2 regions of the Asaia bogorensis NBRC 16594 genome follow, and region 2 is predicted to be linked to the other one. Evidence: riboswitches for the same ligand, from Rfam matches in the RefSeq annotation. Region 2 holds a riboswitch; the other holds the start of a gene.

Region 1 (7,875 bases), 1.2 Mb from region 2:
CGATGTAAACTGCCAAGAACGTGGTCTGTACCAAGTGTAGCCCCATCCAGCCGGTGGCAACACCCAATCCCAAACTTCGAAGCAACGTAGGACGCCTTACAACCGCACAGAAGGCTAGCGCAAACCACGGCAAAGTTGCCGTGGAAACTATGAGAGCTGAGTGCTCAAGCCGGGCAGGGAGGCATCCCCCCCCCAAAGCTATTACTGCTCCAAATAGAGATGAGCCGACGGAAAAACGCTCGAAGCGCAACAAAAAATACACACCAAGAGCGCATATTAATACATGAAATAATATTACTATATCAAAATAATGTGGGGTTGGATTCGATATCATAGCCATTGGCAACATAACCAATGGCGAGAAGATCAGCGCTTGTGGATCCGATATGATCGGGAAACCTACGAAGTTATAGGGATTCCACCAGGGCGCCTGTCCATTACGATATGATTGAGATATAAAATAAGTAAAGGGATAGAACTCATCTAGAGAGTCATAGGGTATAATAACTCGACCAACTATCCATTCTAAGTACATGTATATCCATAATATGGATATTAACAGAACAGAAAATATATTTTTCATATTGATGTACCTACATATTACTATCAAACTCGTGTATTGACTTCAATACATATATTGGCCTCTGCTTTACCTCTATATAAATTCTTCCGATATACTCACCGAGAAGTCCAATACTAATGAGCTGGATAGAACCGAAGAATGTGATAGACACAAATATGGATGCATACCCGGGTACTGGACTACCAAATAGTACCGTCGTTGATATAATATATACCGCATAAATTAAACACAGAACCGCCCCCACAGCTCCAAGATAGGTCCATAGTCGCAAAGGTACAGTAGAAAAACTCGTAAAACCTTCGAGCGCAAAGTTCCAGAGCGAAAAGCCGGAAAACTTAGTCTTACCCGCTGCACGTTCTGCGCGAGCATAGTCGATAGTAATCGTCTTGAAGCCAATCCAGGAGAAGAGCCCCTTCATGAATCTTTGTCGTTCCGGCAACTGTTTCAGTGCATTAACGACTATTCGGTCCATCAACCGGAAATCGCCAACATTTTCTGGTAGTTTCGTCTTCGAAAGTTTATTATGTGCTTGGTAGAACCAGGCTGCTGTCTTTCTCTTTAAAAAACCGTCGCTGGAACGATCTACGCGTCGAGCGAGGACGACTTCAGAACCTTCCCTCCAAGCTTTCACCATCCGGATAATCAACTCAGGTGGATCTTGTAAATCTGCATCAATCGGGATTACGGCATCGCCCTTTGCCAGATCGATTCCGGCTGTCAAAGCTGCCTCTTTCCCAAAATTGCGTGAAAATTCGATCACCTTAATACGGCTATCGCGGGATGCTGCAGCTATAAGCTTAGGCAGTGTCTCATCCTGACTTCCGTCATCAATACAAATAATCTCCCATGCTGTACGTTCGACAGAGTCGAGCACGGGAGTGATCATATCAAAGAATACTGATACCATACTCGACTCGTTGTAAAAAGGGACAACGAGAGACAATAATTGAACCACGTTATTCCTCGAGTGTTTCGGTTTAGGTGAGTCATTATCACGGATTAATGCACAGTGCAAAAGATTGCCTTTAGATGCAAGGGGGTTAGCTTTCCATTCAGCTGAGCACTATCACCACGTGCAGAGCGTAGCTCTAGGCTCAGGACTCATATCCAAAACCTGACGGTAGCGACGAGAATCATGGCCTGTGAGACGTCGATACGACGCTCATAGTCACGCACGAGACGTCACCATTGTCACAGCCGGTCATCCCATCCCGTGACCTGCGCCATCCTCTCCGTTTCCCCCGTCCCCGGCAGCAGCGTCAGATGCAGGGCATGCGAAGGAAGCTCCTCACCCGCGCGCTCGGGCCACTCCACCAGCATGATTCCTTGCTGAACCTCGTCCCATCCCAGTTCGAACAGGGCGTCAGGTCCGTCCAGCCGCCAGAGGTCGAAATGCGCCACGGTGGCCTTGGGCAACTCATAGATCTGCACCAGAGAGAATGTCGGGCTCGGTACTTCGAGCGAAGGATCACTCGCCAGCGCACGCAGGAACGCCCGGGCAAAGACACTCTTGCCCATACCCATCTCTCCACGCAGCGCAATCACATCCCCCGGTCTCGACAACTCTGCCAGACGGACAGCAAAGGCTTCGGTGGCGGGCTGATTGGGCAGAGACAGGACATTCATGGAGATCAGTCTAGAACCGCATAGGTGTGATGGGTAGGGGAAAGCATATCAGGCCGCGACGGCCGGCTTACCCGCTCACGGAGATCAGTGTTGTTTGTCGTGGCGAGGACCGAAGCACCGTGAATAACCAAACGGTCTCGTTTCACGTGTCATCGTCAAGCATTGTGGAGTACTACGGTCAGCTCCAGAAAAATCTCTCCTCAAGGCGCAGGCCTTTCCTTGACAGGGCCTCTTTCGCGCCGAACTCGAGGAAAAGGCCTTACAGCCCCCTATCGTCGGTAAGCAGGCAGATCAACCTTGTGCAGGATCGCATGACCACGCAGGGCAAAGCCCAGAACGACCGCGACCGCGCCAGCCAGGATAGGCTGCACACCCATCCCGGTCAGGCCAACATAAAGTCCGGCAGCCAGCGCGGCGGCGGTGACGTATAATTCCGGACGGATCACGATCGAGGGGAGGCCGGCCAGAACATCGCGTATGATGCCGCCCATACAGGCTGTCACCACGCCCATGATGGCGGCAGGTAGCCAGGGGATACCGTAGGCAATGGCCTTGGCTGCGCCGTAAACGGCATAGGATGCCAGCCCCAGCCCATCGAACCAGTCGATCGCCCGTTCGTGCCAGTAGCGATGCGGCGTGAACCAGACCAGCAAGGCGATGCCCAGACACACAGCCAGAGGCGCTGTCGCATGCATCCAGAACACCGGAGCGCCAATCAGCAGGTCACGCAACGTCCCGCCACCAACCCCTGTCATGGCCGCAAAAAAGGCAAAGGTCACGATGTTCTGCCGTGCCTTGGCTGCCACGAGCGCACCGGAGATCGCAAAGACCGCCGTTCCTGCCATATCGAGATCCGACAGGGTGGAGGCTGATAACGCATGGATGGAAGCAAGTGTCGCTGGGCTCACGCGGCAAGGGCCTCAATATCATCGGCCAGCTGCGTCACGCGGGCCGGATCGGCATCCCATGCAAACATGAAACGCGCCCCCCCACCGATGAAGGTGTAAAAACGCCAGCCCCGCTCGCGCAGCCCCTCCAGCACGGCCTCCGGCGCCTTGAGGAACACTGCATTGGCCTGCACGGGAAACATGAGCGACAAGCCCGGAAGCGCCTCGATACGCGAGGCCAGGGCACGGGCGCAGCTATTGCCATGTGCGCCGTTGCGCAGCCAGGCCCCGCTTTCAAGCAGACCGATCCAGGGCGCGGAAATGAAGCGCATTTTCGAGGCCAATTGCCCGGCCTGCTTGCAGCGATAGTCAAAGCCTTCGGCAAGGGCTGAGTCGAAAAACAGAATCGCCTCGCCTACCCCCATGCCGTTCTTGGTGCCCCCGAAACACAATACATCCACACCCGCCTGCCATGTCATTTCGGCAGGGGTGCAGCCCAGTGCCGCACAGGCATTGGCAAAGCGTGCGCCATCCATATGCAGACGCAGCCCGAGCTCGCGACAGGTTTCTGAAATGGCGCTTATCTCGGCCAGGGAATAGACCTCGCCCGTCTCGGTTGGCTGGGTGATCGTCACCACCTTGGGCTTGGGGTAATGGATATCGCTGCGACAGGTTGCCAGCGCCCGGATATCCTCGGGGAAAAGCTTGGCATGATCGGTCCGCGCCACCAGCAGCTTGGAGCCATTGGAGAAGAACTCGGGGGCTCCACACTCATCGGTTTCGACATGGGCGAAAGACGAGCAGATCACACTGTTATAGGACTGGCAGAGCGCCGCCAGCGCGAGTGAATTGGCTGCCGTGCCGTTGAAGGCAAAGAACACCTCGCAGCGCGTCTCGAACAGCGCACGAAAGCTGTCAGCGGCGCGGCTGGTCCATTCATCATCGCCATAGGCCGGAACGGAGCCTTTATTGGCCTGATGCATGATGTCCCATACTTCGGGGCAGATACCGGCATAATTGTCACTGGCAAATTGCTGGGCCACAGGCTGGAAATCCTTGCGCTTCTGAAAAAGCAGTATGGGCTTGCGGCAAGGAGGGTGTGGCGTGTCCCGAGATTGCCGGAGCGGCCACATCTCTCCGGTTGCCCGGAGATACCACCTTGCCCGGGAGCAGGTTGGCGCCGGTGAAACGATACCGGCTCTTGATGCTGGGTCTCTCGTATCAAAGCCCCAGCGCCACGGCAAGGGTAAGCCTCTCCGGACGTCTATCAGCCGACAACCGCCTGAAAACAGAGTGACACGACCCAACAGGCACAGAAGCCATGTGAGGGGGGTGCATCGCAGGAAAGAATGTGGTTTCTTTCAGCCTCGTTGCGAAGCATGACCGGGCCAGCAGGCCGGACAGATATGGATGACAGCTGACATGGGCCAGACCCCTCTCGACATCGATGTGGCCATTATCGGTGCAGGGCCGACCGCGCTTTTTGCCGCGTTCGAGTGCAGCATGCTCAAACTTTCCTGCGTGCTGATTGACGCGTTGAGCGAGATTGGTGGCCAATGCGCGGCGCTGTATCCTGAAAAGCCGATCTATGACATTCCGGCGCACCCCTCGATTGAAGGCGGTGCCCTGATTGCCGCGCTCGATGCCCAGATCGCCCCCTTCGATGTACCCCGCCTTCTGGGCCAGCGCGTGGAAAAGCTGTCGGGCCAGCGCGGCGCCTTCACGCTCGAGACAGACAGGAACAATGTGGTGACGGCGCGCGCCGTGATCATCGCGGCAGGAGCGGGTGCGTTCGGCCCGAATCGCCCGCCGCTCGATGGTCTCGATGCCTATGAGGCGAGTGGCGCTGTTCAGTATTACGTGCGCAAGCGCGCCGATTTTGCAGGCAAGCGCATTGTGGTGGCAGGCGGTGGCGATTCCGCCCTCGACTGGGCGCTGTCGCTTTCCGACATTGCGGAAAAGATCTACCTGCTTCATCGCCGCGACCGCTTCCGTGGTGCGCCCGAAACCCTCTCCCAGATCGAAGCCCGTGTGGCTGAAGGGCGTATCGAAAAAGTCGTGCCCTATCAGCTTCACGCATTGCAGGGCGAGAATGGCGCCCTTACCGCGGTCGATGTGATCGATCTCGAGGGCCAGACCCGTCGTATCGAAGCCGATACGCTGCTGCCTTTCTATGGTCTCTCGACCGATCTCGGCCCGATTGCCACCTGGAATATCGATACCGTGCGCAGCACGATTCCCGTCACGCCCTCCAGCATGGAAACCAGCCTGCCCGGCGTTTTTGCCATTGGTGACATCGCCACCTATCCCGGCAAGCTGAAGCTGATCCTGCAGGGGTTCAGCGAGGGAGCCATGGCAGCCCATGCCATTCACCCTATCGTCCACCCCGATCAGGCCCTTCACTTTGAATATTCCACAAGTAAGGGTGTGCCGTCAGGGTCTTGAGCCGTGACAGGGCCCCGGTTTAGTATGATCCCGAAATGATCGAAAGACGCGAACCCTGATGACAACCCAGCCAGACGAGGCGCAAACCGACGCAGTCAGACGTGCCGGTGGATGGCTTCGTATCGACCTCGACGCCATCAAGCAGAATTACCAACTGCTGAAATCCCGTGTGGGACCCGATGTCGCCGTCGGGGCCGCGGTGAAGGCGGATGCCTACGGGCTGGGTGTGACGCGTGTCGCCCCAGCCCTCTATCGCGCCGGATGCCGCCGGTTCTTTGTTGCCACCGTTCAGGAGGGGCTGGAGCTACGCCCCGTTCTGGCGGCCGATGCTGCCATCTGTATCCTCAATGGCCCGGCTCCCGGCAGCGAGGCGCTTTTGCAGGACAAAGGCCTCACCCCGGTTCTGAACAGCCTCGACCATGTCCGCCGCTGGGCCGCGCTATGCCGCGATACGGGCGTGCGCTCCCCCTGTCTGCTTCAGCTCGACAGCGGCATGTCGCGCTTCGGTCTGTCCGAAGCCGATATCGATACGCTTATTGCCGAAAACACCCTTGCCGATCTGGCCATTGATTACATCATGAGCCATCTGGCCTGCGCGGATGAACACCATTCGCCGCGCAATGAGGGACAGCGCCTGCAATTCGAGGCCCTGCGCCGCAAGCTCCCGGCCCTGCCTGCCAGTCTTGCAGCGTCGAGCGGTATCTTTCTGGGGGAAGCCTTCCATCATGATCTGGTCCGGCCCGGTTATGCCCTCTATGGCGGCAACCCGACCCCGGATCGCGCCAATCCCATGCATCCGGTTGTCACCCTGCTGGCCGGCATGGTGCAGGATCGCTGGATCGCCCCGGATGTGGCAGTAGGCTACAGCGCGCGTTTCATCGCGACAAAGCCCACGCGCATCGCAACCCTTTCCGTCGGCTATGCCGATGGTTTCCACAGACGCGGCGGTGGCCTTGCCAGCGCCGTTCTGCCTGACAGCCCTGATATCCTGTTGCCCATCGTGGGGCGGATTTCGATGGACTGCATGGCGCTGGATCTGACCGCGCTGGGAGACAAACTCCTGCCCCCCGGCACCGGTTTCGAGCTGATTGGCCCCCATCGTCCGCTGGACGAACTGGCCGCGGCACTGGATACGATCGGATATGAGTTGCTGACCGGACTCGGGAAGCGCTTCCATCGTGAATATATCGAGAGTTCACAATGAAGATCATCGTCATGGGCGCCGGTGTCATCGGCGTCACCACAGCCTGGTATCTTGCCGAGCAGGGTCATGAGGTCGAGGTCATCGACCGCCAGCCGGGCGTCGGGCTCGAAACCTCTTTCGCCAATGCCGGTCAGGTCTCCCCCGGCTATTCCACGCCTTGGGCCATGCCGGGCCTGCCCCTCAAGGCCATGCGCTGGATGCTCGAAAAGCACGCGCCGCTGGTTGTGCGTGCTGCTGCCGTCAACATGCCGATGCTGCGCTTCATGACGCAGCTTCTGACCAACTGTACGCATCATGCCTACGACATCAACAAGAGCCGTATGCTGCGCATTGCGGAATACAGCCGTGACTGTCAGGCCGAACTGCGCCGCAGCACCGGCATTACCTATGACGATGGACAGAAAGGCCTGATCCAGCTTTTCCGCACCGACAAGCAGATCGAACATGCCCATGAGGACATGCGCCTGCTTGAGGAAAGCGGCGTTGCCCACGAATTGCTGGGCATGGACGATGTGCTGAAATACGAGCCCGGCCTCGCCGGCGCGCGTCAGATTCTCAAGGGTGGCCTGCGTCTGCCCGGTGACGAATCCGGAGATGCCTATCTCTTCACACAGCGCCTTGCCGCCATGGCGGCGGAGAAGGGCGTGAGCTTCCGCTTCCGCACCGAAATCGAGGCCATCGAAGCGGCGAGCGACGCCATCTATGGTATCCGCACCAGTGCGGGCCGCCTGACAGCCGATGCCTATGTGCTGGCACTGGGCAGCTACTCGCCCCGCCTGCTCAAGCCCATCGAACTCGATCTGCCGGTCTATCCGGTCAAGGGCTACTCGCTGACAGCCCCGATCACCGATGAGAGCCGTGTCCCGACCTCCACGGTCAATGACGAGACCTACAAGGTTGCCATGACGCGCCTTGGCGATCGTATTCGCATTGGTGGTACGGCGGAGCTGACGGGGTGGCGCCTCAAGCTGAGTCAGGACCGTCGCGAAACGCTCGAACTGTCGTTCAACGACATGTTCGGCGGTGCCGATCTGAGCCGTGCCCGCTACTGGACCGGGCTGCGCCCCTGCACGCCGGATGGCACACCCGTCATTGGTCCGTCCGGGCGCTACAGCAATCTGTGGCTGAAC
Region 2 (7,875 bases):
CGGGTGAGGAAACGCGGGATTGTACGACCTTTGTGGAGGCCAGCCGCCGTTTCGGCTTCCGCTTCATCCAGAGTTCGCTGAGCAGCGTTGATCGAGAGAAGCACGAGATACGCCTCGCGAATGACGAGATCGTACCCTACGACATGCTGGTGGTCTCACTTGGCTCGCGCTCGAATGATTTCGGCATTACGGGCGTTATGGCCAATTGCACCTTTATCGATTCACTGCCGGATGCAAGCTCGTTCCATGAGAAATTCCGGGCAGCTTTCCGTGATGCAGCGGCTAGCAACCGCAAGCTTGAAGTCGGTATTGTCGGCGGTGGCGCAACCGGCACGCAGCTCGCCGCCGAATTGTGCAGCGCCATCGATCTCGCTCCCGGTTATGGCAAGGATGCAAGACGCAACGTGCTGCGCCTCTCCCTGATCGAGACGGGCAAGCGTATTCTCCCCGCCTTCCCCGAGCGCGTTTCGAACGATGCGCGCAAGCAGCTCGAGGCTCTGGGCGTGTCCGTTCTGACCGAGGCCATGGTGACTTCAGTGGATGAGGAAGGGTTTCACCTCAAGGACGGGCGCGTCATCCCGGCCTCGCTGCGTGTATGGGCTGCCGGTGTGCGCGCCAGTGCTGCAACCGAACTGTTCGAGGGGCTGGAAATCGCCCGTGGCGGCCAGCTTGTCGTGAACCATCACATGCAGTCCACGAGCGATACGTCGATTTTTGCCCTGGGCGACTGCGCGCGTATCAACGACGCACCGCTTCCCGCCACAGCCCAGGTTGCGCGCCAGCAGGGCATCTATCTTGGCCGCGCCATACCGGTCATCGCTCAGGGACGCGAGCCCTCGACATTTGTTTACCGCGACCGTGGTGCGGTCGTGTCTCTGGGAGACTATAACGGGTGGGGCATGGTTGGTGCCTCGACGAGTTTCGGTGGCGGCTTCCTGCGTGGCCTCGCCCCGAGATGGCTTCATGATCTGATCTTCCGTCAGCATCAGATTGGCGTCATGGGGCTGGCCCGCGGAACGGCTGCCTTCCTCAAGGCTCATCTGAACCCGACCCGCCCACGTCTGGACCAATAACACCCGATCAACGGTAGTCTCAATTCATGCCCCTGCAACGGTCACAGCCCCTCCCCCCCGCCGAGGCACAACGCCTTGATGATATGGTCGCCACGCTGCAGGCGCGTGGCTTTGCCTTCGAGCGTGGGCCCGACATGCGCTCCTTCCTCAAGTCTTTCGGTTTCGAGGACTGGGAGCGCTTTGCCGAAAGCTGGAACCGGCTGGGGCTCGACCGGTACATGGCGGATGGCGGGCGCTATCGCAAACGGCGTTACGCCACCTATGCCTTGGCAGGTGGGCGTATCGACCGCAAGCGTCATCAGCCCCACTATCAGAGCCGCGATTACAATCTGCTCAATGGTGGGATCGAGCGCTGGTTTGGCCCGATCGAGGACGCCATCGCCTCGCATCCGGTCATGCTTTCCATTCTCAATGCCGCCCATCTTCTGGCATTGCGTATGACGCCGGCCTCGACCCAACCCGATAGCTGGCATGCGGAAGTGCATCAGTTCCGTATCGAGGCTCAGGCTGGCAGCCAGGGCCGCCCCACGCCGGAGGGGATGCATCGTGATGGTGTGGACTGGGTTTTCGTTCTGATGGTCAGTCGCGAAAATGTCGCCTCCGGCGTTACGACGATCCACGACGATCATCGTCAGGAAGTCGGTTCGTTCACGCTCGAGTCCCCCCTCGACACGGCTCTGGTCGATGACCATCGTGTGTACCACGGGGTCACCCCCGTCGAGCCAATCGACCCCGCCCGCCCGGCCTATCGCGATGTACTGGTCGTTACGCTCAGACATGCGTAATAAACCGGCGTGAAAGAACGGCCCCTGCGATTCGTGCGGGCAAAATGAAAGACAATCCGATGCGTTTTCGTGTGGTATTGGCGGGTATTGCCATCACAGGCCTTATGGCAGCACCTGCCCTGGCCCGGACGCATCAGAAGTCGGCCCCATCAGGCAATGGGCCGCGTCCAGTCATTCTCACGGCGCAGCCTGGTACCAATCTCGATCAGGAGGCCCGTCAACTGAGCGCGGGCGATCTGGCCGATGCCGCCAAACATGATGATCAGCCTGTCGTTCTGGTTGCCTCGGCCCCGCTCTCGACAGACCGGGGCGATATGGCACTTTTCGTGCAACTGCAATCCGCCCGCCTTTGCGGTTCGGCGGGCTGTTCCACTTCGGTCTATCTGCGTCACAAGGGTGGCTGGAAGCTTGTGCTCGACTCGGTAAGCGGGGCCATATCTGTCTTGTCGAGCCGTCACAACGGCATGCATGATCTGCTGATCGACAAGAACGATCGCTGGACCTGGAATGGAACAGCCTATCAGGACGGTGCGCCCGTCACGGCGCCGGCACCGCAAAAGGCGAACAAAGACAGCAAGGACAAGGGTGAGGAGACCCCGAAGAAAAAGCTTCTTCGCGGGTAGTCTCAGCACCGAATTTTTCGGGAACTTGGAGCGGGTGAAGGGAATCGAACCCTCGTATGCAGCTTGGGAAGCTGCCGTTCTACCATTGAACTACACCCGCAACGGTGCCCCTTCTATCCCAGTCGCCTGCGCGATGCAATCATCCCACTGCCAGTTGACGACCGACACAGCCTTTGCGCATAGTCGCAACCGTGGTGCCGCACGCGGCAGAACCCTCGCGATTTGAACGGCCGGATTGCGGCGAGGCTAAACAACAGCGCTAAAGAGGCCCGGAACCAGTTTGGCTCCAGGTTTTCCACGGCCAGAATCGCACCCCAAGGATTACGGTGCATTTTGGAGCGTTTCCGTCCCATGACTCAAAATAATTTCGGCCCCTCGACACGTCTGTTGCATGAGGATGTCAGCCGTACCGAACATGGCGAAACCAGCGAAGCCATCTTCCTCACCTCGGGGTTTGTCTATGACAGCGCCGAGCAGGCAGCCGCCACATTCACCGGCGACGTCACCCATTACCAGTATTCCCGCTTCGGTAATCCCACGACCGATGCCCTTCAGTCACGCCTTGCCCTGCTGGAAGGAGCCGAGGCCTGCATCGTGACAGCCAGTGGCATGGGGGCGGTCTCATCCGCCCTGCTGTCCCATCTGAAACAGGGCGACCGTGTGGTTGCGTCCCGCGCCCTGTTCGGCTCGTGCTACTGGATCGTGACCAATCTGCTGCCGCGCTACGGCATCGAGACTTTTCTCGTCGATGGTGATGACTGGGCCGGGTGGGAGGCAGCGCTTTCACAGCCAACCGGTGCCGTGCTGATCGAAAGCCCCTCGAACCCGATGCTCGACGTGCTGGACATCGAACGCATTGCCGACCTCGCCCACAAGGCAGGCGCGTTGCTGATGGTCGATAACGTGTTTGCCTCACCGGTCGGGCAGAAGCCTCTGGCCCTCGGGGCTGACGTGGTTCTGTATTCCTGCACGAAGCATATCGATGGGCAGGGCCGCGTTCTTGGTGGCGCTGTTCTGGGCCGCAAGCAGTGGATTGAGGAAGTTCTCCAGCCCTTTACCCGCAATACAGGCAACGCCCTCTCCCCGTTCAATGCGTGGGTGCTGCTCAAGGGGCTCGAAACACTCCCGCTGCGGGTTAACGCCATGGCTCACAATGCCAGCGAAGTGGCAAAATTCCTTGAGAACCAGCCGGGTATTGCCCGTGTTGCCTATCCGGGCCTTGCCTCTCATCCACAGCGCGTCCTGGTTGAAAAGCAAATGCTCAATGGTGGCTCACTGGTCGCTTTTGAAGTTGAAGGCGGCCGTGAGGCAGCGTTCCGCTTCCTCAATGCGTTCAGGCTGATTGCGATCTCCAACAATCTAGGCGATGCCCGGTCTCTCGCCACCCACCCCGCTACGACGACTCATTCCAAGGTCGATGCAGCCGAGCGTGCCAAACTCGGGATTACGGATGGCGCCATCCGTCTCTCGGTGGGGCTGGAAGACGCCAGCGACCTGATTGCAGATCTTCAGCGAGGGCTTGCTGCGCTCAAAGGCTGATTGCTTTCCGGCGCTTCATCGGCCTACAAGGCGGGCATGTCGCAAAAGCCTGCCCCTCCCCGCCTCGTGGCCGACCCTGAAGCGAGCCTTGCCGAAGCCATGGAAGCTGCGCCTCGCTACGAGGCCACAACCCAGGGGGTGACGGTCTCTGTGCGCACTTTCTGGCTTGAGGACCAATCCCAGCCGGAAGACCACCATTTTGCCTGGGCCTACCATATCCGGATCGAGAATGGCGGTAACGAGACGATCCAGCTCCTGACCAGATTCTGGGAAATCACAGACGGGCGCGGCAAGACCGACCATATTCATGGCGATGGCGTGATTGGCGAGCAGCCCATTCTCATCGCACAGGAAGTCTTCGAATATACATCCGGCGTGGCCCTACCCACAGCGTGTGGCTTCATGCGCGGAATGTACCACATGATCGTGCCGGCCACCGGTGAGCGCTTCGAGGTCACCATCCCGGCTTTCAGCCTGGATAGCCCTCATCGTCTTGGTCTTGTTCACTGACGACAAGACGCCCGCGGCCTTCCAGCTTCGCACGATAAAGCGCCTGATCAGCCCTTTCGAGGGCTTCCATCCATACCTCTCGAGGTGACTCGATCTCCGGCACACTGCGCGCAAGGCCGGCACTGCACCCGATTGTCAGAGCACCAACCTTTGTCTCGAAAGGATGGTCACTCAAGGCGGCCAGTAACAGCTCTACGCGACGATGCGTGGAGGCAAAATCCCCCTGTATGACGATCAGGAATTCCTCACCGCCATAGCGACCAATGATTTCCTCTGGCAGCTTGTCTCGCAACAGACGTGCGCCGATTTCCGCCAGGATTTCATCGCCGATCATATGGCCGAAGGTGTCGTTGATCGATTTAAAATAATCCACGTCGAAAAGGGCAAGCGTTACCGAGCGATGAGATCCTTCATAATCGGGCCGTCCCTTGCGTTCGAGCAGTCGCAGCACACTGGCTTCGGCCGTGCGGCGATTCATCAGTCGTGTCAGCCCGTCCTGGCGAGCCTGCTGTTCAAGGGCTGCCTGCGCCGCACGCATCTCCCCGGTTCGTTCATCGACGAGCGCTTCGAGGCGCTTTTGTCTCTTGAGAAGATAGCGAAAGCGAACCCGATTGAGCGTGTAGGGCAGAACCACGACAGAGACGACGTAAAGGGCAATGAGTGGCCAAGCCATCCACCAGGGCCGCTCCATCCTGATTTCAAGAACGATGGGACGGGAGATGATATTTCGGCTGTCATTGATTGCCTGAACGATCAGCCTTGAATGACCGGGTGGAACGAAATTGTAACGTATGTCACCCGTGGTTGTGGTGACCCAGTCCTGATCGACCCCCTCGAGGCGATAACGAAAATAGGTCGTCGAGGCGAGCGCAGTATTGAGCGTCCCGAGCGTCACGATCAACGGGTCGCGGGTGAAAGGGATGGCGTGTTCCGGCAATACGCCCTCACCAAGACGTGCCTCGATAAAGACAGGCTTGAGGTCCGTTGGTTCGAAAAGATGCTCCGGATGCAGGAGGTGTGAGACGCCTCTCGTCGTGGTGATCCAGATGGACCCGTCAGGATCTTCAGTCAGACCCTGCTGATTGATATTTGCGGAAATCAACCCATCATCCCGCGTCACCCTGATCCATTGCCGCCCATCGTAAGCCGCAAGCCCGTTTTCGGTGCCAACCCATAGTCGTCTGTGGTGGTCCCAAAGCAGGCTGAAGATGATCTGTGAGCCGGTGCACTCCACCCCGATCTGACGGGTACTACCGATGCGGTTGCCATCCAGATGGATATGTACGAGCCCAGTGCGCGCACGCACGCCCCCGACCCAGAGATCGTCATGGGACGAAAAAACCATGGTCAACGGGGAAAAATCATGCCCGTTGGCCCAATGTGTGAGTACCGGCTGCCATCGGCCGTTCGCCCCCCTTCTGTAAAGGGCATTACCTATGATTGCCCAAGGGGTGCCATCGTCACGGAGCGCTATGGCGCTCGCTGGCTTGCTGAGCGGCTGACCATTCTCGTCTTCAACAAGGCTTGGCTGGGCCGTACCGTCCCCGGGCATAGCCAGCATCCCGTCATCGGATGCGATCCAGAGCGTATGATCCCTGGAAGACAGGGCCAGCCCAAGAATTCGCTGCACTGGCATTTTCCGGTCACACGCGAAGTGTCCCGACTGGAAAAGACAATGCAGCAGATCGCGATCGTCCACGGGCATCCAGTATCCCGACCCGCCATCAGACAGCCCAAAGAAGAAATTTCCCTCCCTCAGGCGTTCGCCGAGCTCATTCCGGTCGAGCTGGTACAGTCCCTGATCTGTCAGAAGCAGTGTTCTCTCGGGCCCGGACAATACAGACCAGACAGACCGTATGCTCTGTGGTTCAAGGTTTTCCCAACTCCCCCAACCGACGAGCTTGACCAGTTCGACAGAGTCCTGAACAGTCCAGAGCTGCCTGTTGCGGTCAGCATACGCAAAATGAATATCCTGCTCCCTGCCGAGGTCATGATTAGGCAGGGTCCAGTATTGCCCATTGAACGATCGCAGGCGATTGCCGTCAAAGAACACCGTCGCATCCGGCGTCTCCACGACAAAACTCGGGCGCTCACCGAGATTTCCCTGATCAAGCACCCAATCTGTCGGCAGTCTGGCGAAGGTGCCATCGACATTTGGCACGAGCAACGCGTAGCGCTCGAACGCGTAAAAGCTGCGATCGGCATGGCTGCTCGGTGAACCGGATATCTCGGCATCCCAGGGAAGCCTGAAGACCCGAAGCCCCGTCAGGTCGCGCATCTGGTTTCCGCCGGGTTCGCGATAGAAAACACGATCGCCAATCTGGTAGACAAGCGCTCGCGCGCTGCCAGCCATCGGCGCCTGACAGGAGAGGATGTTGTCCTCCGGCGTTTCGCACAGATGCACACCATGAGGATCGACAACGGTCAGTCGTCCGGCATCGAGAAAGACATTCTCGATACGTCCCAGGCCGGGGGCCTTCAAGCGCCTGAAACGCAGCAATAAGGGCGATACCCGACTACTTGTCGCGCGTTGGGATATCCTGAGCCCTCCGCGCTGGAGAACCACAACCCGGCCATCGGGGAGGAAACGAACACTATCGGCAAAATTAGGCTGATTGGGTGTTTCCTGAACCTTGACCTGATAAAAGCGCTGCCCGGAGAAAAAATAGAGCGATCTCTGGGTCAGAAGGTACAGATAGCCCTCGTGGTCTTGAGCCAGGCCAAAGATATAGGAACTATCCACCCCGTCACGCTGCGTGAAACTCTGCATGGGCAGGTCGGCGTCGCGCGCAAGGGCCATCTTCGCGAAACTGCAGAGCAGCAGGAACACGATCACAGCCCAACGCAGAGCCGCGCTCAGGGCATGATAAAAGGAGGCCAGCACCATCGGCACTGAGCCTCCCCCACCTTGATCGATGCTCGAAACGAGTTTCAGGTCTTTTTCCTCAACGCAGGGATGTGCCCCTCTGAAAGCACACTAATATAACAGCTGCGTTTCGTCGTTAAAAACTCGCAACCTCAGACCTTGCGGACCACACACGCGCCTTGCATCTCACACGGATCCCACTTCTGACCGGCAGGCGGACGCGGACCAGCATAGGCAAGGCTATCGCTGCTGTCGGCAACGCACGCACCCTGCATCTCACACGGATCCCACTTCTGGCCGGCAGGCGGGCGCGGGCCAGCATAGGCAAGGCTATCGCTGCTGTCGGCAACGCACGCACCCTGCATCTCACACGGATCCCACTTCTGGCCGGCAGGCGGGCGCGGGCCGGCATAGGCAAGGCTGTCGCTGCTGTCGGCAACGCACGCACCCTGCATCTCACACGGATCCCACTTCTGGCC

Evidence for each region. A riboswitch is a leader RNA that binds a small molecule or an ion and turns the genes downstream of it on or off. The one in region 2 is predicted to bind S-adenosylmethionine.
Region 1: linked by a shared signal. The riboswitch ahead of Asbog_RS00985 (threonine aldolase family protein) and the one ahead of metZ (O-succinylhomoserine sulfhydrylase) in region 2 are both predicted to bind S-adenosylmethionine.

The regions. Positions count from the first base shown of each region.
Region 1 covers NZ_AP014690.1:208,415-216,289, reverse strand. Annotated here, with positions in the region: gene Asbog_RS14325 (YfhO family protein) at 1-583, opposite strand, end outside; gene Asbog_RS01000 (glycosyltransferase family 2 protein) at 594-1,538, opposite strand; gene tsaE (tRNA (adenosine(37)-N6)-threonylcarbamoyltransferase complex ATPase subunit type 1 TsaE) at 1,775-2,209, opposite strand; gene Asbog_RS00990 (trimeric intracellular cation channel family protein) at 2,479-3,117, opposite strand; gene Asbog_RS00985 (threonine aldolase family protein) at 3,114-4,139, opposite strand; SAM-I-IV-variant riboswitch at 4,198-4,309, opposite strand; gene Asbog_RS00980 (NAD(P)/FAD-dependent oxidoreductase) at 4,519-5,541, shown strand; gene alr (alanine racemase) at 5,600-6,745, shown strand; gene Asbog_RS00970 (D-amino acid dehydrogenase) at 6,742-7,875, shown strand, end outside.
Region 2 covers NZ_AP014690.1:2,166,510-2,174,384, forward strand. Annotated here, with positions in the region: gene Asbog_RS09690 (NAD(P)/FAD-dependent oxidoreductase) at 1-1,073, shown strand, start outside; gene Asbog_RS09695 (2OG-Fe dioxygenase family protein) at 1,100-1,858, shown strand; gene Asbog_RS09700 (hypothetical protein) at 1,918-2,481, shown strand; tRNA gene Asbog_RS09705 (tRNA-Gly) at 2,508-2,581, opposite strand; SAM riboswitch at 2,686-2,765, shown strand; gene metZ (O-succinylhomoserine sulfhydrylase) at 2,833-4,020, shown strand; gene apaG (Co2+/Mg2+ efflux protein ApaG) at 4,057-4,530, shown strand; gene Asbog_RS09720 (ligand-binding sensor domain-containing diguanylate cyclase) at 4,490-7,417, opposite strand; gene Asbog_RS09725 (hypothetical protein) at 7,549-7,875, opposite strand, start outside.